3 regions of the Rhodoferax fermentans genome follow, and region 1 is predicted to be linked to each of the others. Evidence: predicted binding sites of a transcription regulator. Region 1 holds the regulator's gene; each other region holds the start of a gene.
What was found. Region 1 encodes sigma-54, which starts transcription at its own class of promoters, with help from an activator protein. Its sites were predicted from a motif close to TGGCANGNAANCTGCTTT; they were not measured.
Positions count from the first base shown of each region.

Region 2: a site for sigma-54 is predicted at 4,863-4,880, ahead of adh (aldehyde dehydrogenase). Genes of this name have one in related genera too.
Region 3: a site for sigma-54 is predicted at 5,774-5,791, ahead of RF819_RS15570 (circularly permuted type 2 ATP-grasp protein). Genes of this name have one in related genera too.

Region 1 is NZ_MTJN01000002.1:1,663,991-1,672,199, reverse strand. Features, by position in the region: gene RF819_RS07990 (dienelactone hydrolase family protein) at 1-295, shown strand, start outside; gene RF819_RS07985 (PsiF family protein) at 317-625, opposite strand; gene argS (arginine--tRNA ligase) at 768-2,465, shown strand; gene RF819_RS07975 (SPOR domain-containing protein) at 2,499-3,107, shown strand; gene RF819_RS07970 (thiol:disulfide interchange protein DsbA/DsbL) at 3,164-3,814, shown strand; gene lptA (lipopolysaccharide transport periplasmic protein LptA) at 3,919-4,545, shown strand; gene lptB (LPS export ABC transporter ATP-binding protein) at 4,557-5,363, shown strand; gene rpoN (RNA polymerase factor sigma-54) at 5,469-7,067, shown strand; gene RF819_RS07950 (THUMP domain-containing class I SAM-dependent RNA methyltransferase) at 7,152-8,209, shown strand, end outside.
Region 2 is NZ_MTJN01000002.1:1,013,182-1,021,390, reverse strand. Features, by position in the region: gene RF819_RS05015 (sensor domain-containing diguanylate cyclase) at 1-2,661, opposite strand, end outside; gene RF819_RS05010 (DUF779 domain-containing protein) at 2,816-3,199, opposite strand; gene adh (aldehyde dehydrogenase) at 3,287-4,807, opposite strand; gene RF819_RS05000 (sigma-54-dependent Fis family transcriptional regulator) at 5,121-7,130, shown strand; gene RF819_RS04995 (ComEA family DNA-binding protein) at 7,197-7,541, opposite strand; gene rfaD (ADP-glyceromanno-heptose 6-epimerase) at 7,675-8,209, opposite strand, start outside.
Region 3 is NZ_MTJN01000002.1:3,343,874-3,352,082, forward strand. Features, by position in the region: gene RF819_RS15560 (bifunctional diguanylate cyclase/phosphodiesterase) at 24-3,218, opposite strand; gene RF819_RS15565 (alpha-E domain-containing protein) at 3,236-4,198, opposite strand; gene RF819_RS15570 (circularly permuted type 2 ATP-grasp protein) at 4,227-5,750, opposite strand; gene RF819_RS15575 (DNA internalization-related competence protein ComEC/Rec2) at 5,943-8,209, opposite strand, start outside.

The sequences.
Region 1 (8,209 bases):
TGAGCTCGATCACGTCACGGCTGCCGTACCGTATTACGGCGGCGGCATGACACAGCCGGTCGAGATCGCCAGGCGCCCCAAAGTGCCGGTACTGGCACACTTTGCAGAGCACGACGCCTCGATTCCGCTGCAAGGTGTCGAGGCCTTCCGGCTGGCGCACCCCGAGGTGGCGCTGCATCTGTACAACGCCAGCCACGGTTTCAACTGTGACTGCCGATCTGCTTATAACGCCCCTGAAGCCTCGTTGGCATTGGGGAGAACACTCTCGTTCTTAGAGCAATCCCTGCGCCAGTGAGGCTTCGCGTGTGACACGGGTTCAGCCCTTGTTGCTCAGGCAGTCCTTCATGAAGGCTTTGCGCTCATCTCCTTTGAGGGCTTTGTCGCCGGCTTCCTTGTTGCAGGTTTTCATCTTCTCCTGCTGCGCTGTTTTTTTGTCGCTGCTGGCTGCGGCGGGTTTGGCGCCCAGGCAATCTTTCATGAAGGCCTTGCGCTCATCGCCTTTGAGGGCCTTGTCACCGGCTTCTTTGTTGCAGCTTGCCATCTTGCTTTGCTGCGCGGTTTGGGCTTGTACCGAACCCAGGGACAGCGCCAAGCCCAAACCCAGAATTGCCAATACTGTTTTCATCTGAACACCTTTCTTTGTTGTGGAAATGACCGTGGGCGATTCGACCACATAAGCTTGACCAAAACAACACAAGGTGTGAGTCAACCGGTGTGGCCCACGCGTCAAGGAAGAGGGGGCCTGGCCTGCCGCCTAAAATCGGCCCATGCTGACTGTCAAAACCGAACTCCTTGAAGCCCTGCGCCAAGCGCTGGAAGATCTTTTGCCCGGTGCGGGCGCGCGTGCCGCGTTTGAGTCGCCCAAAGTGGCGGCACATGGTGACCTGGCCACCACCGCCGCGATGCAACTGGCCAAACCCCTCAAACTCAACCCGCGCCAGTTGGCGGAAACCCTGTGCACCAGCCTGCGGGCCACGCCGCCCTACCAGACCTGGGTTGAGGCACTGGAGATTGCCGGTCCGGGCTTCATCAACATCAAGCTCAAACCGGCTGCCAAACAGCAGGTGGTGCGTGAGGTGCTGGCGCAGACCCAAAGCTATGGCACGCAGGCCGCCAATGGTCAAAGGTTGTTGGTGGAGTTTGTCTCGGCCAACCCGACCGGCCCCTTGCATGTCGGCCATGGCCGCCAGGCCGCGCTGGGGGATGCCATCTGTAACCTGTTCACCACCCAGGGCTACCAGGTGCACCGCGAGTTCTATTACAACGACGCCGGTGTCCAAATCCAGACCCTGGCCAACAGCACCCAGCTGCGCGCCAAAGGTTTCAAGCCAGGTGACGACTGCTGGCCGACCGACCCCGACAACCCCGCCAGCAAGGCCTTCTACAACGGCGACTACATCCAGGACATCGCCAACGACTTCCTTGCCAAGAAAACCGTCCAGGCCGACGACCGCACCTTCACCGCCAGTGGTGATGTGGATGACCTCGACTCCATCCGCCAGTTTGCCGTGGCCTACTTGCGCAACGAGCAGGACAAGGACTTGCAGGCTTTCAACCTCAAGTTTGACGAGTACTACCTGGAGTCCAGCCTGTACACCAGTGGCCGGGTCGAGGCCACGGTCAACAAACTGGTGGCCAACGGCAAGACCTATGAGCAAGACGGCGCCTTGTGGCTCAAAAGCACCGACTACGGCGACGACAAAGACCGTGTCATGCGCAAGAAAGACGGCAGCTACACCTACTTTGTGCCCGATGTGGCCTACCACATTGCCAAGTGGGAGCGGGGTTACACCAAGGTAATCAACATCCAGGGCACTGACCACCATGGCACGATTGCGCGGGTGCGCGCTGGGCTGCAGGCGGCTGACGTGGGCATTCCCAAGGGGTACCCCGACTACGTGTTGCACACCATGGTGCGCGTGGTCAAGGGTGGTGAAGAGGTCAAGATCAGCAAACGCGCAGGCAGTTATGTGACCTTGCGCGACCTGATTGAGTGGACCAGCAAGGACGCAGTGCGCTTTTTCCTGTTGAGCCGCAAGCCCGACACCGAATACACCTTTGATGTTGATCTGGCCGTGGCCAAGAACAACGACAACCCGGTGTATTACGTGCAGTACGCCCACGCGCGCATTTGTTCGGTGCTCGCAGGTTGGGGCGGCGACGAGACCACCCTGGCCGGTGTGGATTTGAGCCCGCTGGACAGTCCGCAGGCCCAGGCTTTGATGCTGTTGCTGGCCAAATACCCGGCCATGCTCAGTGACGCCGCCAGCGGTTTTGCCCCGCATGATGTGACCTTTTACCTGCGTGAACTGGCCGCCTGCTACCACAGCTACTACGACGCCGAGCGCATCCTGGTGGACGACGAAGCTGTCAAGCTGGCTCGGCTGGCCTTGGTGGCGGCCACCGCGCAGGTGCTGGCCAACGGCCTGGCGGTGCTGGGTGTGGCTGCCCCGCGCAAAATGTGATCACGCAATAACAACAGGTATCGAAGGTGAAACATGAAACAACAACGCGGCGGAACATTCCTGGGGTTTGTGCTGGGCCTGGTGGTTGGGCTGGGCGTGGCGCTGGCGGTGGCGGTGTATGTCACCAAGGTGCCGGTCCCGTTCCTGGACAAAGGCATGAATCGCCCAGCTGACCAGGACGCGGTCGAGCAGCAGAAAAACAAGGACTGGGACCCGAACGCCCCGCTGTATGGCAAGAACCCGGCTCGCCCGGCCTCGGCTGAGCAGATTGAGCCGGTGCCCGCCAAAGCTGCCGCCTCGGACGCCGAGCCTGCCAAGCCAGCGGTCACCGCCGACCCCCTGGGTGACCTGGTCAAAGCCAAGTCGGCGGCCAAGGCTGCGGTATCTGGTCCGGCGGCTGCCGATCCTTTTGTGTATTTTGTGCAGGTGGGTGCTTACCGCACCCAGGAAGATGCCGAGAGCCAACGTGCCAAGCTGTCATTGGCCGGGCTGGAGACCAAGGTCAGTGAGCGTGAACAAGCCGGGCGCACAGTCTACCGGGTGCGGATGGGGCCGTATGAACGCCGTGACGAAGCTGAAGCCGCCAAAACCAAGCTGGAGGCCACCGGCTTGGAGGCGGCCATGGTGCGCGCGGCACGTTGAACTTTTTGGGGCGTGTGCTGCTCTGACGCTGTCATTGTTGACAAGGACCGAACCCCATGCCCCTCAAAAGACGCGATTTCTGTGCCGCTGCCACCCTGGCTGGCGCCGCCCTGACCACCACCCCGCTGTTGGCCCAGGCCAAAGTGCCCCAGGCGGGCAGCGACTATGCGAAGCTGCGTAAGCCCGCGCCAGTGGACGCCCCGGCAGGCAAGATCGAGGTGATCGAATTTTTCTGGTACAGCTGCCCACACTGCAACGCGTTTGAGCCGGTGCTCAACAATTGGGCGCAGCGCCTGCCCAAAGACGTGGTGTTCAAACGTGTGCCGGTGGCGTTCCAGGACAGCTACCTGCCACAACAGCGGCTTTTTTACGCGCTGGAGGCGATGGATCTGACCACCAAATTGCACGAGCGCGTGTTTGCCGCCATCCATGTGGAGCGGCAAAACCTGTCAACGGAAGCGGCCATCACCGACTGGATGGCCAAACAAGGGGTGGACAAGGCGCTCTTTACCAGCCACTTCAACTCGTTCACCACGGTGGCCAAGGCGCGCCGGGCCAGCCAGCTGATGAATGCCTACGAGGTCGAAGGTGTGCCTGCGCTCGGTGTGGCCGGGCGTTTTTACACCGACGGTGCCATGACCAAAGCCATGGACCGGGCGCTGCAGGTGGTGGATTTCCTGGTGGCCGAGGTCCGCGCGGGACGTTGAGTCTGGCGCTTGTCGGGCGCCACATCTGGCTTCGTTGCGGGCCGATGGGAACGGGCAGCAAGGTCGCTACAATGCATGCATAAACATGCAAGATTCGTGCCTTTATGAACAACTTCCTTTTGTCGCGCCTGGTCTCGGTCCTTTTGGTCCTGGTGGCTCCTGTCGCCTGGGGTGAAAAGGCGGACAAGGACAAACCCATGAATGTGGAGTCTGACGCTTTGCGTTATGACGACGCACGGCAGGTCAGCGTGTTCACCGGCAAGGTGGTCCTGACCAAGGGCACCATCCTGATTCGCGGCGCACGGCTCGATGTGCGGCAAGACCCGGATGGCTTCCAATACGGTGTGGTCACCGCCGAGCCCGGCAAACTGGCGTTTTTCCGCCAGAAGCGCGAAGGGGTGGATGAGTTCATCGAAGGCGAGGGCGAAACCATCGACTACGACGGTCGCCTGGACACCGTCAAGTTCATTTCCAAAGCCCAGTTGCGCCGTTATCGGGGGGCCACCCTGGCCGACGAGTTCAATGGTGGCCTGATCGTCTACAACAACGTCACCAGCGTGTTCACGCTGGATGGTGCACCTGCCGCTGGCAAAAACAGCAGCACCGGCCAACCCGGTGCACCCGCCGGCCGGGTCAAGGCGATGCTGACGCCGACCCCGGACAATGCGTCGGTACCAGCGTCGTCCACGCCTTTGCGCGACACCAACACCCTGGGTGGCAGCAAGCCATGACCCCCCTGGACATGGCTCCTGCTGCGCCAGCAACGGTCGCCGGTGACCGGCATCGCTCCTCGGACACGGGTGGACAAGACAGCTGCCTGCAAGCCCACCACCTGCAAAAGTCTTACGGCAGCCGCAAGGTGGTCAAGGATGTGTCGCTGTCGGTGCGCAAAGGTGAGGTGGTGGGGCTGCTCGGCCCCAACGGTGCGGGCAAGACCACCTCGTTTTACATGATTGTGGGTCTGGTGCGTGCCAGCGGTGGCGACATCACCATCGACGGCCAGTCGGTCGAACACATGCCGATCCACCGGCGCGCCCGCCTCGGGCTGGGTTACCTGCCCCAGGAGGCGTCGATTTTTCGCCGCCTCAATGTGGAGGACAACGTGCGTGCGGTGTTGGAGTTGCAGCTCGATGAGCGCGGCAAGGGCCTGAGCAACGACGAGATTGAAAAACGCCTGACTGCGCTGCTGCAAGACCTGAGGGTGGACCACCTGCGCCAGTCCAGCGCTTTGTCGCTCTCGGGGGGGGAACGCCGCCGGGTCGAGATTGCCCGGGCGCTGGCGACCAACCCGCGGTTTATCCTGCTGGATGAACCTTTTGCGGGCATTGACCCGATTGCGGTGATCGAGATCCAGCGCATCATCAGTTTCCTGAAAAACCGGGGCATTGGCGTGCTGATCACCGACCACAATGTGCGCGAAACCCTGGGCATTTGTGACCACGCCTACATCATCAGCGACGGCACGGTGCTGGCGCAGGGCACCCCCGCCGACATCGTCAACGACGCTGATGTCCGCCGGGTGTACCTCGGTGAACATTTCCGCATGTGAAGCTATGACCCCCACGCTTGTCACGATGTGTACTGCGCTGCCCCCCGAGGGGGCCGCGTTTTTGCTTGGGGCGGCCCGTCGCCAAAACATGACCCCTGATCAGTCATGAAACAAGGCCTGTCCTTACGCGTCTCGCAGCATCTGGCGCTCACACCGCAGTTGCAGCAGTCGATCCGTCTGCTGCAGCTATCGACCCAGGAGCTGAGCCAGGAAGTCGACCAGATGCTCGACGAAAACCCGTTTCTGGACCGCAACGTCGAAGAGGCCGAGCGGGAGTCCTTTGGTCTGGCGCAGGCCGACGCACCGGTCAGTGCGGCGGACCGTGAGGCTGAAGTTGCTACTTATTCAGCAGCAGAGTATCCAGACACTACAAGGGCCAAGTCCGAAAATGACCATGAAGAAGTCGGTGTGTCGTCTGACGACATCCCGAGCTGGGACGGTGATGGCACCGTCAGCATGGCGCCCGACGACGGCGAGTGGGGCGGTGAGGCCGCGGCCCGTGGCAACAACCTCAGCGGTGACGACGAAATGGACGCCACCGAGCTGGCGCGCAACCAGGAGTCGCTGCAGAGCTTTTTGCACCGCCAGGCGCTGGCGCTGCGCCTGGGGGCTGAGGACAGTGCCGCGCTGCGTTTCCTGATCGAGTCGCTCAATGACGACGGTTACCTGGAAGACACACTCGACGAGCTGGCGCGTGGCCTGGCCGGTGAGGACGACCCGGAGCAGATCGAGCAACTGGTCCACCACTTCACCGTGGCTTTGAGCCTGCTGCAAAGCCTGGAGCCCACTGGCGTGGGTGCCCGTGGCCTGGCCGAGTGCCTGAGCCTGCAGCTGCAAGCCCTGCAGCGCAACACCGATCTCAGCGACGAGTTCGACCCCGACGTGATCAAGGTCGCGCTGGCCATCTGCCGCCAGCCGATGGACCTGCTGGCCCGGCGCGACATCAAACACCTGATGCCCTTGTGTGGTGCCAGCGACCCCGCCGTGCGTGCCGCCATCACCCTGATTGGCCGCCTGGAGCCCAAGCCCGGACGGCGGTTTGTGGATGTGGAACGCAATGTGGTGGTGCCCGATGTGCTCGTGGTCAGGGTGGGCAACGGTGGCAACGCCAACTTCAGCGTGCGCCTGAACCCCGAGGTGATGCCGCGCCTGCGCGTGCACGACATCTACGCCAACGCGCTCAAGGGCCACAAGGCTGGTGGCAGCGAGGCCTCCAGTGCGCTGGCACTGCAGCAGCGTCTGCAAGAGGCGCGCTGGTTCATCAAGAACATCCAGCAGCGTTTCGACACCATCTTGCGGGTGTCCACCGCGATTGTGGAGCGGCAAAAAAGCTTCTTCATCCACGGCGAGCTGGCCATGCGCCCGCTGGTGCTGCGCGAAATTGCCGATGAGCTGGGCCTGCACGAGTCCACCATCAGCCGCGTCACCACCGCCAAATACATGGCCACGCCTTACGGCACCTTCGAGCTCAAGTACTTCTTTGGCTCGGGCCTGGGCACCGAATCCGGTGGCAACGCCTCCAGCACCGCAGTGCGGGCGCTGATCAAACAATTTGTCGCCGCCGAAAGCCCCAAAAAACCGCTGTCCGACAACCAGATCTCCGACATGCTCAAAGAGCAAGGCATCGAATGCGCCCGCCGCACCGTGGCCAAATACCGCGAAGGCCTGCGCATTGCCCCGGCATCGTTGCGCAAGGAGCTGTGACATTTTTGGCGCCACCCTGCTGTGCCCTCGAGGCGGCATGGGGCGCGAAGCCATCCCCTCGACGACCCTGAGGAAAGAATACCTATGAACCAACTCCAACTGTTCCTGCCCTGCGCCGCTGGCGTGGAAGACTACCTGGCCACCGAGGTCTTGCGCATCACCGAACTGCCGCCCGGCTGCATCACCAAACAGCGTGGTGGGGTGGCGGTGCGCACTGGTTTTGCCCACGCCATGTTGCTCAACCTGTACAGCCGTCTGGCGCAGCGCGTGCTGGTGTTGCTGAGTTACACCGAATACCGCAGTGAGCAGGACCTGTACCGCGCCGCCAGCGAAGTCACCTGGGAGCGCTGGTTCACCCCGCGTGAGAGCATCAAGGTCGAGATCACCGCCCAGCACAGCCCACTCAACAGCCTGAACTTTGCCGCGCTCAAGATCAAGGACGCCGTCTGTGACCGTTTTCGCACGGTGGCCAACGGCGTGCGCCCGGACGTCAACACCCAGTGGCCCGATGTGCGCATCTACGCCCACCTGACCACCGACAGTTGTTCCCTCTACATCGACACCTCGGGTGAACCGCTGTTCAAACGCGGCTGGCGTGTGGATAAGGGCGACGCGCCTTTGAAAGAAACCCTGGCCGCCGCGATGATCGCCGCCAGCGGCTGGCTCGACGGCGAGGGTGACCTGCAGCCGCTGTACGACCCGTGTTGCGGCAGCGGCACGATCCTGATCGAAGCCGCGCAAATGGCCTGCAACATGCCCGCCGGTGGCCAGCGTCGTTTTGCCTTCGAAAAATACCTGCCGTTCCGCAAGGCCGACTGGGACGCGATGAAACAAGAAGCGGCTGACGCCGTGGTGATGCCCGACGCCGACCAAAAGCCCCTGCTGTTTGGTAGCGATGTGGCCCACCGTATGGTCGACTTTGCCCAGCGCAATGCTGAGCGCGCCGGCGTCGCCCAGGTCATCGAATTCCGGGGGGGTGACGCATTACAACGGATGCCGCCGATGGACGTGAGCCAGACCGGTGGTGGCGTGATGCTGCTGAACCCGCCCTATGGTGAACGGATCGAAGTCGCCGGTGTCGCCCGCAGTGGTCGCATGGAACGTGCCCCTTTGCATGCCAAACAGGCCTCTAGCCCTTATAA
Region 2 (8,209 bases), 650 kb from region 1:
CACGGCCACCCCCATGCTGGCGGTGCAGTGGTGCTCGACCGCCTGGCTGGCCGAGCCCGTGTGGCCGTTGCGGGTGAGCCGGTACACCTCGGCAATGGACCGGCGGATTTTATCGGCGATGGCCATGGCCTGTATCTGCGAGGTCTCCATCGTGAGGTCAAGTTCGCTGAGCAGCACCACAAACTCGTCACCCCCCAGGCGCGCTACGGTGTCGACCTCGCGCACACTGGCTTTGAGGCGCCGCGCCACTTCGACCAGCAGCAAGTCGCCCACCGCGTGGCCGTGGGTGTCGTTGAGCGGCTTGAAGTTGTCCAGGTCCATGAACAACACCGCGCCGAAGTGGCCGCTGCGTTTGTTGGCCAGCAGGATCTGGCTCAGGCGGTCGGTCAACAGGCGGCGATTCGGCAACTCGGTCAGGGCGTCAAAAAAGGCCAGTTGCCGCACCCTGTCCTCAATCGCCTTGCGTGCCGAGATGTCGGAGAACAGGGCCACATACTGGCGCGTCACCCCGCGCTCGTCACGCACCGCGCTGATGGTCAGCAGCTCGGGATAGATTTCGCCATTTTTGCGCCGGTTCCAGATCTCACCGCTCCAGTGGCCATTGATCAGCAGGGCCTTCCACATGGTTTGGTAAAACGTGCTGTCCTGGCGCTCGGACTTGAGCAGCCGCGTGTGTTTGCCAATGACTTCGGCGCGTGAGTAACCGGTGATCTGGCAAAAGGTGTCGTTGACGTTCAGGATGTGGCCGTGGACATCGGTGATGCTGATGCCTTCCTGCGCATGGCTGAAGACACTGGCCGACATCTCCAGCTGCAGTTGCGCGCGTTTGCGTTCGGTGATGTCCCGCACAAAAGCAAACATGTCACCGCCACCATCGGTGTGGGTGGTGAGGCTGACCTCCACGTCCCACAGTGTGCCGTCCTTGCGCCGGTGGCGTGTTTCGAACTGGTCGCGACCGGTCTGGTACAGGCGCAGTACCCGCGCGGCAATGTCTTCTGGCCGTTCGCTGACCTCCAGGTCAAGGATGGACATCTGCAACAACTCGTCCTGAGAGTAGCCCGACATGGCGCAATAGGCCGGGTTGACCTGCAACAGCCGCCCCTGCTTGTCGGCCCGCACAAACCCGTCCAGCGTGGTTTGCAACACCGCCTGCAGCGCACCATAACTGTGTTGCAGGGTCTCCTGGATCTGGCGTTGTTCGGTCACATCCTGCAGGGAGCCCATCAGGCGGCGCACCACCAGCTGGGCGTCACGCTGCACCTCACCGCGCGCCAGGTAGTAGCGCTGGGCGCCGTCGCGGCGCAGGGTGTGCAATTCCAGTTCAAAAGGAATGGCGTAGTGCAGCGCCCGCTGTACCGCTTCCTCGAGCCGTTTGGCGTCTTGCGGGATGAACAGCCCGGCCAGCTGGCGCAGTGTGGGTGCACCCATGGCCGGGTCCAGACGGAAGAACTGGAACAATTCGTCCGACCAGGTGGTGGTGTTGGTGTCAACATCCCACGACCAGCTGCCCAGGTGGGCCAAGGCCTCGGTGCGCGACAACATGTCCTGCTGGGCCAGCAGTTTCTGGTTGCGTTGTGCCAGGGTGGCCAGCAAGGTGTTGAAGGCCTGGATCAGTTCACCGATTTCTCCGGGTGCATTCACTGGCAGGCTGATCGGCGTTTTTTTGTGGGGCGGGTGTCGCCCCAGCGCCCGGATGGTGTCGAACACGGGCGCCAGCTGGTGTCGCACACGCCACCAGGTCAGGCCGCCGGCCAACAGGGTCAGCAGCAGGGTGGCCAGCAGCATACGCTGCTGCATCGCCTGGATCGGGGCAAACGCCTCGGTCGTGGGCAGCACCGCCGAGAGAATCCAGCCGGTGCTTGCCAGGCGCTTGTCAGAGGCGAGCACTTCTTCCCCTTTTGGGTTGGTCAACACCAGCGAACCCTGATAACCATCCAGAAAACGGTCCAACACCGGGTTGAGGCCGACCGCTGGCAGTTGTTCCATCAGGCGCGTGGTATCGGTGGCGGCAATCACCCGGCGTTGGAGCGGGTCGACCAGCAAGTAGCCACCCGTGCGACCATAGCGGTTGGCGGTGACGGTCGTGAGTGGGTTGGGTTTGCGCAGGTTGGTGAGGCCGACCACCGTGCCCACCACGCGGCCACTGGCATCGCGCAGTGGTGCCGCCATGTCGAGACTGGGGGTGCCGACCCCGGCCGCCACAGACACCTGTCCGATGCTGCTGCGTCCCTCGTTGCGTGCGGTGTGTACCGAGGCCAGCCCCAGCAGTGTTTGCCCGTCGCGCCTGGGGCCACTGGCACTGTCGGCCAGCACCAGTCCTTGGCTGTTGAGCACCAGCACCCCCTCGTTGAACTTGCTCGGCAACAAAGCACGGTGGTCCAGGCTGCTTTGCAATTTGGGCGGGTCCAGCAGCAGCTTGGCGTCGATGTCGTTGGCCACCATCTGCAGCCACGCGTGTCGCTCGGACAACTGCTCATCGAGCTGTTTGGACAACAGGGTCACGGTGGCAAACTGCTGGGCACTGAGGCCGGCCTGCAAGTCGTTCTTTAATTCAACACTGGCATAAAAAGACAGGCTCCACAAACTGGCCAGGAAGATGGCCATGGTCGACAGCGTGACCCGTGTCTTGATGGAATGCTTGGCCAAAAAGTTGAGCTGCATGAAAGCATGCTAACGCCAGCCCGCGACTTGGTACAACCACGCAGCCGTGACGTTTGCACGGTTTGGCGTGTTTTTTGCCTCAAGCCCTTATTTTGAAAGGGCATGTTGCTATGGATAGTGAAGTGTTGTGGGGCCGACACGCTGGGCCGCCGTGTTATGGCATCGGCGCAGTCGGCGCCGCGATGCCCAGCTCGGCCAGTTCAGCGGGTGTGAACACCCGTGAGCGGGTATGAAAGGACTTGCCCTCTGGGCTTTCGAGCGAGAAGTTGCCGCTTTGGCCTTCGAGCACGTCGATGATGAGCTGGGTATGTTGCCAGTAGTCGTATTGCGCTTTGCCCATGTAGAACGGGCAGCCGCCGATGTCACCCAGGTACACATCACCGGCACCCATGGTGATTTCTCCAGGCAGAAAGCAATTGGCGGCGCTGTTGTCGCAGCAGCCACCCGATTGGTGAAACATCAGCGCCGGACCGTGTTTGGTTTTCAGGAACGCGATGAGTTCGAGTGCGGCGGGTGTGGCGATGACTTTGTTGACCAAAACAACTCCTTGTGGTGGTGGCGATCTTTGCCAACAGACAGGGGCAGCTGCCCGCCCCTTGTCTGTTGTGCACCAAGTGGCGCAGGGTTAGAAGAAGCCCAGCTTTTTCTCGCTGTAGCTCACGAGCAGGTTCTTGGTCTGCTGGTAATGGTCCAGCATGATCTTGTGGGTTTCACGACCAATGCCCGACTCCTTGTACCCCCCAAAAGCGGCGTGCGCCGGGTAGGCGTGGTAACAATTGGTCCACACCCGTCCGGCCTTGATGGCACGGCCCATGCGATAGGCGACGTTGCCGTTGCGGCTCCAGACACCGGCACCCAGGCCGTACAAGGTGTCGTTGGCAATGGCCAGCGCTTCGGCCTCGTCCTTGAAGGTGGTCACGGCCAGTACCGGGCCAAAGATTTCCTCTTGGAAGATGCGCATCTTGTTGTGGCCCTTGAACAGCGTGGGCTGGATGTAATAACCACCGGACAAATCCCCGTCCATCTGGGCACGCCCTCCACCAATCAGCACCTGTGCGCCTTCTTCCTTGCCGAGTTTGAGGTAGGACTCGATCTTGTCCATCTGGATCTGCGAGGCTTGTGCCCCCATCATGGTGTCGGTGTCGAGCGGGCTGCCTTGTTTGATGGCGGCGACGCGTTTCAAGGCCTTTTCCATGAACTTGTCGTAGATCGACTCCTGAATCAGCGCGCGTGACGGGCAGGTGCACACCTCACCCTGGTTGAAGGCGAACAAGACCAGGCCTTCAATGGCTTTGTCCAGAAAACCGTCATCCTGGTCCATCACGTCGGCAAAAAAGATGTTGGGCGACTTGCCACCGAGCTCCAGCGTGGCCGGGATCAGATTGTTGGCAGCTGCCTGGGCAATCACCCGACCGGTGGTGGTGGAGCCGGTGAACGCGATCTTGGCAATGCGCTTGCTGTTGGCCAGCGGCATGCCCGCTTCACGACCATAACCGTTGACGATGTTGAGCACACCCGGAGGAAGAATGTCGGCAATCAGCTCGGCCAGCACCAGGATGCTGACCGGGGTGGACTCGGCCGGTTTGAGCACCACACAGTTGCCCGCACCAATGGCTGGCGCCAGTTTCCAGGCTGCCATCAGGATCGGGAAGTTCCAGGGAATGATCTGACCCACCACACCCAGGGGTTCATGGATGTGGTAGGCCATGGTGTTTTCGTCAATCTCGCTGATGCCACCCTCTTGTGAGCGCAGGCAACCAGCAAAGTAGCGGAAATGGTCGATGGTCAGCGGAATGTCGGCGTTGAGGGTTTCGCGGATCGGTTTGCCGTTGTCCACTGTTTCGACGTAGGCCAGCAGCTCCAGATTGGCTTCTAGGCGGTCGGCAATTTTCAATAAGATGTTGGAGCGGGTGGCAGCATCGGTCTTGCCCCAGGCGTCTGCGGCGGCGTGGGCGGCGTCCAGCGCCAGCTCAATGTCTTCGGCGCCAGAGCGGGCCACCTGGGTGTAGGGCTTGCCGGTGATGGGTGTGGCCACGTCAAAGTACTGGCCCTTGACCGGCGGAACAAATTTGCCACCGATGAAGTTGTCATAACGTGCTTTGAAGTTGTGTTTGGCACCGGCCGAGCCGGGAGCGGCATAAATCATCTTGTGTCCTCTTTATGTGTCTTTGTGAATGAAATTGCCTTGCGGCAAGCTGGGTCTATCAAGTCGCGTGCCAGATCAGTGGAGTCAACTCAAGTGGTTGATTTCATTGAAAAATGTCTTCGTGGGTGCGCGGTGTCAGCGTTGTCCGTGGGGCCAGGAGGTGTACCAAAATGTGACAGGTGTTCCTCAAGGTGACAGGTCTGACGAGCACCCTGGCCATGCAATACACTTCCTGCTGCATGAACGCGTGGGCCTGGTCACCATGGCCCTGACGACAACCAGAGAGTGGACTTCAGTCCGCCCAGGAGACAACGTGCGAACACCCCCCACTGCCGTGGCCTTGCGCCAGGCACGCCTGCATTTGCTGGAACATGGTGACTGCCCGCCCGGTGGTCTGGATGAACGCGTGGCGCGCTCCTGGCGGCGCAGTCTGGCGGCTGGCTCGCTGCCTGCGGGGCGGGTGCCGGAGTCTGAGCACAGCAGCGGTGCCGAACTGCTGCACACCATGGCCTCCAACCACGAGTTACTCGCGCATTCGCGTCCGGTGATGGCGCACCTGTTTGAGCAGGTGCGCCACACCCAGGGCATGGTGATCCTGGCGGACCAGCGCGGCACCCTGGTCCACACGCTGGGGCATGCCGACTTTCTGAGCCGGGCCGAGCGTGTGGCCTTGTCATGTGGTGCCAACTGGCATGAGCAGCAGCGGGGTACCAACGCGATTGGTACCGCTTTGGTGGAGGCCAGTGGGGTGGAGATCCACGGTGCCGAGCACTTTCTGGAGCGCAACGAGTTTCTGACCTGCACCGCCGTGCCCATTTTGTCGGCGCAGGCTGAGCTGCTGGGGGTGCTGGACATCTCGGGGGACCAGCGCAGCCGCCACCCGCACACGCTGGGTTTGGTGGGCATGGCTTCACGCATGATTGAAAACCGCCTGATCATCAGTACCTGCCAGCGCCACATCCGCCTGCATGTCCATGCCCAGCTGGAAGGTATTGGCAGCATCGCCGAAGGCATTGTGCTGCTGTCCGAAGACGGCTGGCTGGTTGGGGCCAACCGCGCTGCCATGGCTTGGTTCAAACTCAGTCGCGCCGACCTCGGTGCGGTCCAGCTGAACCAGCGGCTGGAAGTTCCGCTGGCCGAGTTGTTGTCCCGCCACAAGCGACGCCCCGGGCAGCCCACCCAGGTGCGTCAGCTCGATGGCAGTGGCTTGTATGTCCTGGTGCAACATACGTTGCCGACCTGTGTCTCGGTGCTGCCACAACCGGTGTCCAGCGCGCCCCCCCTGAGGGATGCCCTGCACAGCCTGGATACTGGTGACCTGCGCTGGCGTAGTGCCGCCGACAAGGTCCGGCGGGTGTTGGACAAACCCATACCGGTGCTGATTCAGGGGGAGTCCGGGGTTGGCAAAGAGCTGTTTGCCAGAGCCTCTCATGACAGCGGACCCCGCAAAAATAAAGCGTTTGTTGCTATCAATTGTGCTGCTGTTCCGGAGAATCTGATCGAGGCCGAGTTGTTTGGTTACACCCCGGGTGCCTTCACCGGCGCACGGCGCGAGGGCAGTGTCGGGCGCCTGCGTGAAGCCCAGAGTGGCACACTGTTTCTGGACGAGATTGGTGATATGCCGCTGGGCCTGCAGGCGCGTTTGCTGCGGGTGCTGCAGGAGCGTCAGGTGACGCCTCTGGGTGGTGGCCAGCCGGTGGCGGTGGACTTTGCCCTGATCTGTGCCAGCCATCACAAACTGCGTGAAGAAGCCGCTGCTGGTCGTTTTCGCAACGACCTGTATTACCGCATCAACGGGCTGACGGTGTTGTTGCCGCCGCTGCGCGAGCGAACAGATTTTGTGATGTTGACCGAGCGTCTGTTGGCTGACCTGAGCCCGGGGCACCGGGTGTCTGTGGCGCCAGATGTGTTGGCGCGTTTTTGCCAGCACAACTGGCCTGGCAACCTGCGCCAGTACGCCAATGCCTTGCGCACCGCCTGTGCCATGCTGGGTACACACGAGGACTGCATCAGCTGGGACCACCTGCCCGACGATTTGTTGGAAGACTTGCAACATACGCTGCATGTGCCAGACGGGGTGGCAGCTGGCCCAGTGCCAGCCGTGCCAGGGTCCCCAGCCCGGGTTCAGAACGCTGCAGCAAGCACCACCGAGTCCGGCAACGTGACCTTGTTGCATAACCTGCAGGCCTTGTCTCGCCAGGCCATTCACCAGGCGCTCGACGCCAGTTCGGGCAATGTGTCCCAGGCGGCGCGGCGACTGGGCATCAGCCGCCAGACCTTGTACCGAAAACTGGCTGAGGCCGGGGCAGGTATCCGGGCGTGAGTGGGCTGTGGCTTTCTAAAAAACAAAACCCGCCGAAGCGGGTTGTTGGTGAGCCAGGGCTGAGGCCTATTTTTTGGCGGCGCTGGCGCCTGCTTGGGCCGCGTCAGTTTTCTTGCTTTCGGCTTTTTTGGCGGTGGGCATTGTCGCCTTGAAGGCTTCACCATTGACGGTCAAACCTTCTTTTGAAAATTTGGCAGCGTTGCCTTCCCCCACACCTTGGACACGATCCATGAAATCTGTCCAATCCTTGAAGTTGCCTTTTTTGCGCTCGTCCAGGATTCTGGTGGAAATGCCCGGTCCAATACCTTTGATGCTGTCCAGCTCGGCAGCGGTGGCTTTGTTGACATCCACAGCGGCAAAGCTTGCAGCTGCATACAACATGGCCCCCAGGGCCAAAATTTTCTTCAGCATGATGAGTCCTCCTGAGCTTGGTTGACGAGACAAGGTGACGCTGTGTGGGTGCCAGAGGGCACAGCATTCACGCAAGCAGTGTAAAACCGCACCTCAGAAAACGCTGTCGCAAATTTGTATCAATCCGGCAGTTTCAGCTCTGACCCGTTTGCACTCGTGACTTCACGTAGCTCGCCACACCGGTTTGCACATCGGCGAACTGGTGGTTACAACCCACAGCCCGCAGCGCTGTCAGGTCGGCCTGGGTGTAACACTGGTATTTGCCACGCAGCGCGTCCGGGAAGGGGATGTACTCCAGCAGGCCCTGGCTCACCAGCTCTGGCAGCGACAAGGCGGGCAAGTTGTCCAACTCGCGCAGGCTGTTGACCACCGAGCTGGCCACATCGTTGAACGGCTGTGCACGACCGGTGCCCAGGTTAAAAATGCCCGAGATACCCGGATGGTCAAAAAACCACAGGTTGACCGCCACCACGTCGTCGATGAAGACGAAGTCGCGCATTTGTGCACCGGCCGCATAACCACCGTATTCGTCAAACAGCTTGACGCGACCCTCAGAGCGAAACTGGTTGAACTGGTGAAATGCCACGCTGGCCATACGACCCTTGTGTTGCTCACGCGGGCCATAGACATTGAAGTAGCGGAAACCCACCACCTGCATGGTTTTGCCG
Region 3 (8,209 bases), 1.7 Mb from region 1:
CCGGACCGGACCCCCGAGTCAGGTCAAACACAAGCGTGTCTGTGCTCCAGCTTCTTTGGCTCCTGGAACACATGCTGCTCCAGTGCGCGCGCGCTCAGCGGTCGCGAGAAATAATAACCCTGCAACTCGTCACAACCCAAGGCCTTGAGCTGGATGGCCTGCTGCTGATGCTCTACGCCTTCACCCACCAGGCGCAGGCCCAGGGCATGGCCCAGCGCAATGATCGAGCGCACGATGGCCAGATCTGCCTCGTCGTCGAGCATGCTCTGCACAAAAGACTGGTCGATTTTCAACTCATCAATTGGAAAACGTTTGAGGTAGGCCAGGCTGGAGTAGCCGGTGCCAAAGTCGTCAATCGAAAGCTGCAGGCCCAGTGCCTTGATGGCCAGAAGCTTCTCGCTGGCAGCCACCGGGTCGGCCATCAGATGGGACTCGGTGATCTCCAGCACCATCCGTGTAGGGTCACAGCCGTGGCGTTCAATGCAGTGCTGCACCAGGCCCACCAGCTCGGGGTCGGCCAGCTGCGCCGCTGACAGGTTGATCGACAGGTCCAGCGCATCCAGACCCAAAGCCTCCCAGGCGGCTTTTTGGCGGAAGGCCTCGTTCATCACCCAACGACCGATCGGCTGGATCAGGCCACACTCTTCGGCCACTGGGATAAAACGGGTGGGCGAGACCTCACCCAGCTCGGCGCTGTGCCAGCGCAACAAGGCCTCCACACCCACCACCTGCTGGTTTTGTGCGTCCACCTGGGGTTGGTAGTGCAGGCAAAACTCACCGCGCTCCAGCGCCAGGCGCAGGTGCTGCTCGAGCGACTGGCGTTCACGGATGGCCAAGTCAATCGAGACATCAAACACCCGGGCCGCATCACGGCCAGAGGTTTTGGCCTCGTACATGGCGGCATCGGCGCGGCGCATCAGCTCCACCAGATCGTGGCCGTCGGTCGGGAAGATCGCAATGCCCACACTGCAGGACACCCGCAGCTCATGGCCATGCACCTGGTGCGGCTGGCGGATCAGCGGGATCAGGCGCTGCTCGGCCTGCCAGCGGGCCTGGGCACCGTCTTGCAGCTGGCGCAGGATCACCACAAACTCGTCCCCGCCCAGGCGGCTGACCAGATCACCAGAACGCACCGACTGCTGCAAGCGTTGTGCCACTGACTGCAACAGGCCGTCACCAACGTGGTGGCCCAGGGTGTCGTTGATGACTTTGAAGCGGTCCAGGTCAATGAACAGCACCGCCAGGCATTCACCACTGACACTGGCCTGCTGGAGGGCGGCCTCCAGCATCTCGACACACATCGCGCGGTTGGGCAGCTCGGTCAACACATCGTGGTGGGCCAGGAACTTGACCCGTGCCTCGGTGCGTTTGCGGTCGGTGATGTCAACCGCGATACAAATGTAGTGTGAGATGTCTTCCTGCAGCGAGGACTCACGCACTGCCGAGATCATCATCCAGGCCGGGTAGGTTTCACCGGTGCGTTTGCGCAGCAAGACCTCGCCCTGCCACTCGTTGCGCTTGTGGATGGCGCGGATCATGTCGGCCAGCACCACCGCATCGATCACATCCGGGACATCGTCGGCGGCTTTGTGCTGCTCATGCCCGAGAAGCCGCCCCAGATGTTCACCCACCACCTCATAAAAATCGTAAGAGGTGGCACGGCAATAGGCCCGGTTGACACTGAGCACCCGCTGCTGGCTGTCCAGAATGATGATGCCTTCGCTGGAGGCCTCAAACACCTTGGCCCACAACTCCATGCGCTGCTCCATGAGCTTGAGCACATTGATCGGGGTGAAGGTGGTCAGCACCGCGTCCTGGCCCTGAAAACTCAGTCGCCGCGCCGACAACACCGCCCACGCGCTTTCCACACCACCGAGCCAACGCACCTCAAACTCGTCGATCTGGTCACGGTCTGAGAGTTGCTGGAAAAAACGCGAACGCACGCCAGGCTCCAGGCCCTTGTGCCAGGGGTCGGTGGTGCAACCGGCCAGCCAGGGCTGGGCAGTTTCGTTGGCATGCAGGACCTGGTGATCGGGGATCGAGGTGACCATCATTGCCACCGGGATCGACTCCAACAGCTCGGCCTGGTCGAGCTGCGCGAGCATGCCGTTGAACGTATTCACCAGGTGGCCAATCTCGTCCTGGCTGTCCCACTGTGCGCGCAGGTTGTAGTTGCCACTCTGGCGCACATCGTTGGCCACACCCGCGAGTTGTTTCAAGGGCCGGGCAATCAGCCGCGCCACGGTGAACACCAGGCTCAGAATGGCCAGCAACAAGGCCAGCGCGGTGCCCAGATGCAGCCACATTTTGTGGAACAGCGCGTCCACCCGCGCTTGCAGCAAGCCACCTAGCGCGCGCGAGGACGCATGCCAGGCCAGGTTCAGCGTGTCCAGCGATGCACCGTAGCCGCGGGCAAAGGTCTGGCGGTCCTGTTCGGTGGTACCTTGCTCAGAAGCCTTTTGAACCTGACTGAGCAGCCCTGCCAATTGGGCATCCAGTTTTTCCCGCTGTGGCTGCAAAGCCGCCTTCAGGGCCGGGCTACCGGCTGCCAGCGCCTGAGCGTAGTCCGATGCAATGCCCTGGCGGATCGCATCCAGCCGCCCCGCCAGAATCAGCAAAGAGGTGCTGTGCAGCGAGGACGCCGCCGCCGACGTTGGCGGACGCCTGCCGACGGTCTGCGCGGTGTCCAGCAGCACATCCACCAACTCGGGAAAACGCAGCACCACCAGAGACATGTTGTAGTAGCTGTCCAAGTCGGGGTCGAGGATCAGGTTCGACTGGTTGCCCACCGTGGTGATCAGTGCGCGGGCGCTGGAGACCATGGGTTTGAGAGAAGCAGACAAAACCGTCGCTTCGGAGTTTGGCGCATCAAGGCGGGTCACAAAGGCCTGGCTATCGGCTTGTGCATTGAGCTGGACATCGAACAAAGCACGTTGAGATGCCAGGCGGTGCCGGGCGGCGGTCACATCGACCTGCGCCAGGCTGGGTGTCCCGACCTGGGGCATCAACACATCCCGCACCGCGTTGGTGTAGCTGATGCCGACCATCTCCTTGCGGGCAAAGTCGATCGCCAGGTATTTTTCGTTGATCAGGATGCCGGAGACAAAAATCACCGCCGTCAAGTCCAACAAATAAATCAGCGTCAGCTTGCGGCTGACGCTCAAGCGGCCGAGCCAAGCCGCCACCGGCCTGAACCGCCGACTGATCTGCAAACGCATTGCCTGTCGCAGCGCCCTCACACCGGGGTCGGGATCAAAAAGTCCCGACTGATGTGGGCACCCAGGTCGTTGACCCGGTCCAGAAACTGCGTCAGATAGGCGTGCAGGCCGGTTGCCAGAATTTCGTCAATGCGGCCATATTCCAGCTCGGCGCGCAACTTGCCAGCCCGGCGCTGGGTCTCGGTGGATTGGTCGTTGGCCACCATCTTGAGGTTGCCCACCACCTCGTTGAGGCTGGCGTGCAGGCTGCGCGGCATGTCGGGGCGCAAGATCAGCAACTCAGCCACACGCTCGGGTTTGATCACGTCGCGGTAGACCTTGCGGTACACCTCAAAACCACTGACGCTGCGCAAAATGGCGCTCCAGTGGTAGAAGTCGTACTCCTGGTCCTTCTTGAGGTTGGCCGTGCCATAAAAGTCGCTCTCAACCGCATGGAACTTCACATCCACCAGACGCGCGGTGTTGTCGGCACGTTCCAAAAAAGTGCCCAGGCGCATGAAATACAGCGCCTCGTCCATCAGCATGGTGCCCACGGTGACACCCCGCGACAGATGGGAGCGGAACTTGACCCAGTCAAAAAACTGCGCGGGGTCCTCCTCATATTCACCCACCTTCACCTTGCGTTTGACTTCCAGCCAGGTTTGGTTGAGGGTTTCCCAGACCTCGGTGGTGAGGGCCCCCCGCACCGCGCGGGCGTTCTCACGTGCAGCGGTCAGGCAAGACAAGATGGAGGACGGGTTGCTCTCGTCCTTGACCATGAAGTCCATCACCTTCTTGGCGTTGATCTCTCCGTGTTTTTCCTGGTAGCTGAACTTCAGCTCACTGATCGACAGCAAGCCCTGCCAGCCCGACAGTGCAACCGCCTCGGACTGTGGCAGCAGCGAGGTCTGGTAATTGACATCGAGCAGACGCGCGGTGTTTTCGGCTCGCTCGGTGTAACGGTTCATCCAGAACAGGTGGTCGGCGGTTCGTGACAACATAGGTGGCTTTCGTGGGTGATCTGGGTGCTCAGCTCGCGTCGGGCTCGGTGCTGGACTGGGTCTGCGACTGCGCCGCGTGGACGGCGGCAGAACGGTCGTCCTCCAGAACCCAGGTGTCCTTGGTGCCACCCCCTTGTGAGGAGTTGACCACTAGCGAGCCTTCTTTCAGCGCCACACGGGTCAGGCCACCCGGCACCATCTGCACGGATTTGCCGCTCAGCACATAAGGGCGCAGGTCGATGTGGCGTGGGGCAATACCACTCTCGACAAAAGTCGGGCAACTCGACAAACTCAATGTGGGTTGCGCGATGTAACCCGAGGGGTTGGCCATCACCGCCTTTTTGAAGTCTTCGACCTCGGCCTTGGTTGCCGCAGGCCCCACCAGCATGCCATAGCCGCCCGCACCATGCACCTCCTTGACCACCAGGTCTTTCATGTTGGCCAGCACATAGGCCAGGTCGTCCTTGTTGCGACACATGTAGGTCGGCACATTGTTGAGGATGGGTTTTTCACCGAGGTAAAACTCGATCATCTTGGGCACATAGGGGTAGATCGACTTGTCGTCGGCCACACCGGTGCCGACCCCGTTGCAGATGCTCACATGGCCGGCCTTGTAGACCTCAAGCAGCCCGGCGCAACCCAGCGTGGAGCTGGGGCGAAACACCGTTGGGTCAAGAAAATCGTCGTCCACACGACGGTAGATCACATCCACCCGCTGCGGACCACGGGTGGTGCGCATGTAGCAGAAGTTGTCTTTGCAGAACAAGTCCTGCCCTTCGACCAGCTCGACACCCATTTGCTGCGCCAGGAAAGCGTGTTCAAAATAAGCGCTGTTGTACATGCCGGGCGTGAGCACCACCACGGTGGGCTCGGCTGTGGTGGCCGGGCTGCTTTCACGCAGGGTCTCCAGCAACAAATCTGGGTAATGCGCAATCGGCGCCACCCGGTGTTTGTTGAACAGGTCGGGGAAGAGGCGCATCATCATCTTGCGGTCTTCGAGCATGTAGCTCACCCCACTGGGCACACGCAGGTTGTCCTCAAGCACGTAATACTCACCCTTGCCACTGGCGTCGGGTGCCCGCACCAAGTCAATGCCCGAAATCTGCGAATAGACCTGGTTGGGCACATCCACCCCGATCATCTGCGGGCGGAACTGGGCGTTTTGCTCGATCTGCTCGCGCGGGATGTGCCCGGCTTTCAGAATGTCCTGGTCGTGGTAGATGTCATGCAAAAAGCGGTTCAACGCGTTGACACGCTGGGCCAGACCGGCCTCCAGCATGCGCCATTCATTGGCCGGGACAATGCGTGGAATCAGGTCAAACGGGATCAGGCGCTCGGTGCCCGCACCATCCTCATCTTTGTCGCCATACACCGCAAAGGTGATGCCGACACGGCGGAAGATCATCTCTGCTTCTTCACGGCGTTTGGCCATCATGTCGCCCGGCTGGCGGGCTAGCCATTCGTCGTAAATCTTGTAGTGATCGCGGATTTGCGCGCCATGGGTGAAGAACTCATAGGGCAAACGCGTGTACATCTCGTCGAATTTCTGCATGAATATCTTCTCCTGAGCAAACGATAGCAAGCTTTGGGCCAATCAACGGGCTACTGCCCCAGCCGCGCATGTCTGTTTATGCACCTTTTTCCTGTCATCAGGCTTTCCCCGCTGTGCCTCCCGCAGTGCCGATGGCACAGCTTTCTCCAAAAAGCTGCCTTGTAAGTCAGCAAGGGCTTTGAAGATCGGCCCTCAAGGCACCCGGTGGTGCCAGTAACGCTGATCAACCTGGCGCTGACAGCGCACAGTCTGCGACCACCACGACTGCCAGGTCATGGCACCACAATGGGGCGTATCAAACAAGCGGGTTCCAAGGGCCTGATAACGCACCAAAACAGAGTCAGCAGGGTGAGCAAATCGGTTTCTGTAACCCGCTTGCACCAGCGCGATGCGTGGTTGCACGGCCTCCAGAAAGGCGCCACTGCTGGAGGACTTGCTGCCATGGTGCGGCACCAGCAGCACATCGGCACGCAATGTGGGCACGGCACCGGGCGGGCCACTGGCCAGGGTCTGCACCAGTTGGGCTTCCTGCGGCTGCTCGATGTCCCCCATCAGCAAGGCCGTCTGCTGGCCGTTGGTGATGCGCAGCACACAACTCAAGGCGTTGGGCTTGGTGAGCCGACCATAGTCGGCGGCCTGTGGGTGCAGCACCTCAAAATCCACCCCGTCCCAGCGCCAGCGCTGGCCTGCCACACAGCGCGTGGCCGGGTGCTGTGTGACCAGGCTGTCCTCACCGGCCATCGAGCTGATCAACTGGGCCTGCGGCTGCATGCCCAGTACCGCCTGGGCGCCACCGGTGTGGTCGCTGTCGCGGTGGCTCAGCATCACGGTATCGAGTTGCACCCCCAACGCCCGCAGCAAGGGCACCAACACACGCTGGCCGGCATCACTTTCGCTGCTGAAACGCGGGCCGGCGTCGTACAACAAAGCATGGTGTTGGGTGCGCACCAACACCGCACTGCCCTGCCCGATGTCTGCCGCCAGCAGCTCAAACTGTCCCAGTGGCGGCCTGGGTGCCTGCCACAACAACACCGGCATCACCAGCGGCAGTGCGGCCAGACGCAGGCTCCAAGGCAGACGCAAGGCCAGCAACACGCCACCCAAGACCGCTGCCGCGCCAGCCCACCACGGCGCCTTGGCCACCCAAAGCACTGCCCCCGGCCAGCTCGCCAGCCAGCGCAGCACCTCGCCCAACAGCTCAATCACCCCAGCAGCCCAGGTCCACAAGCCGGGCACCATCACGCCGACCATGGCAAGCGGTGTCACCAGCAACGTCACCACGGGAATGGCCAACACATTCGCCAGCAGCCCCACCAGCGAGACCTGGCCAAACAGCAGCAGGCTCAAGGGCGTGAGCGCCAGCGTGATCACCCATTGCTCGCGCAGCATGGCAACAAATCGGCCTCTAGCCCTTTTATCAATTGGGCTGACAGCTCCCGAATCTGAAGCAAACAATACCCCCACCGCCACAAAACTCAGCCAGAAGCCAGCCTGCAACAGGGCCCACGGGTCCAGCAGCACCACCGTCACACAGGCCAGCAGCCACACCTGTGGCCACGGCCAGCGCAGACCCAGCAAACGCAAGGCACCCACGGTGGCCAGCATCAGCACCGTGCGTTGGGCGGGCACACCCCAGCCGCTGAACAGGGCGTACAGCGTCGCCAGCACCAGGCCACCCAGCAAGGCCGCACTCGGTGCAGTCAGCCACAAGCACAGCCGCGTGGAACGTCGCCACAAGCTTCCTGCCAGTGCAGCGGCCAGCCATGCAAACATCGTGATATGGAGGCCCGAAATGCTCATCAAATGGGCCACACCGGTGGCGCGAAACACATCCCAGTCAGAGCGCTCAATCGCGCCTTGGTCACCGGTGACCAAGGCCGCCAACACACCGGCAGCGCGTGGGTCGGACACCCTGGCAAAAATGGACGCCCGCACCTGTTGTCGCAAACCGTCCACCGGGTGCTGCCCGGTTTGCCCCAGACGTTGGGGCGGCGGGTCACGGCGGCCAGCACGCACATAACCGGTGGCCTGCACACCTTGCTCCCACTGCCACAGCTCGTAGTCAAAGCCGTGCGGGTTGAGGCCACCATGGGGCGCTTTGAGCCGCACATTGAACCGCCAACGCTCACCTGCCTGCACAACAAACGGGGTGCGCTGCAACTCACCGGCCGGATCGCTGGCGCCATCGCCCTGGCCAAACACACCGCTGTACCAGGCCAGCTCCAGTCGCTGCGGCAGCGCCACCGGCTGCCCATTTAGCCAGGCAGTTTCCGGCTCAAAGCGAAAACGCAAACCCCCTTCAAAAGGCTGCGGCAAACCGGCCACCACACCGCTGAGCGCGATGTCTCGCCCCTCCAACGCTGGCGCCAAGGCCGAGTCGACAAACAGCGTGGCCCGCCAACCGGTGATGCCCACCGCCAACAGCACAAAAGCCAGACCACTGGCCAGCGCCGCCGCGC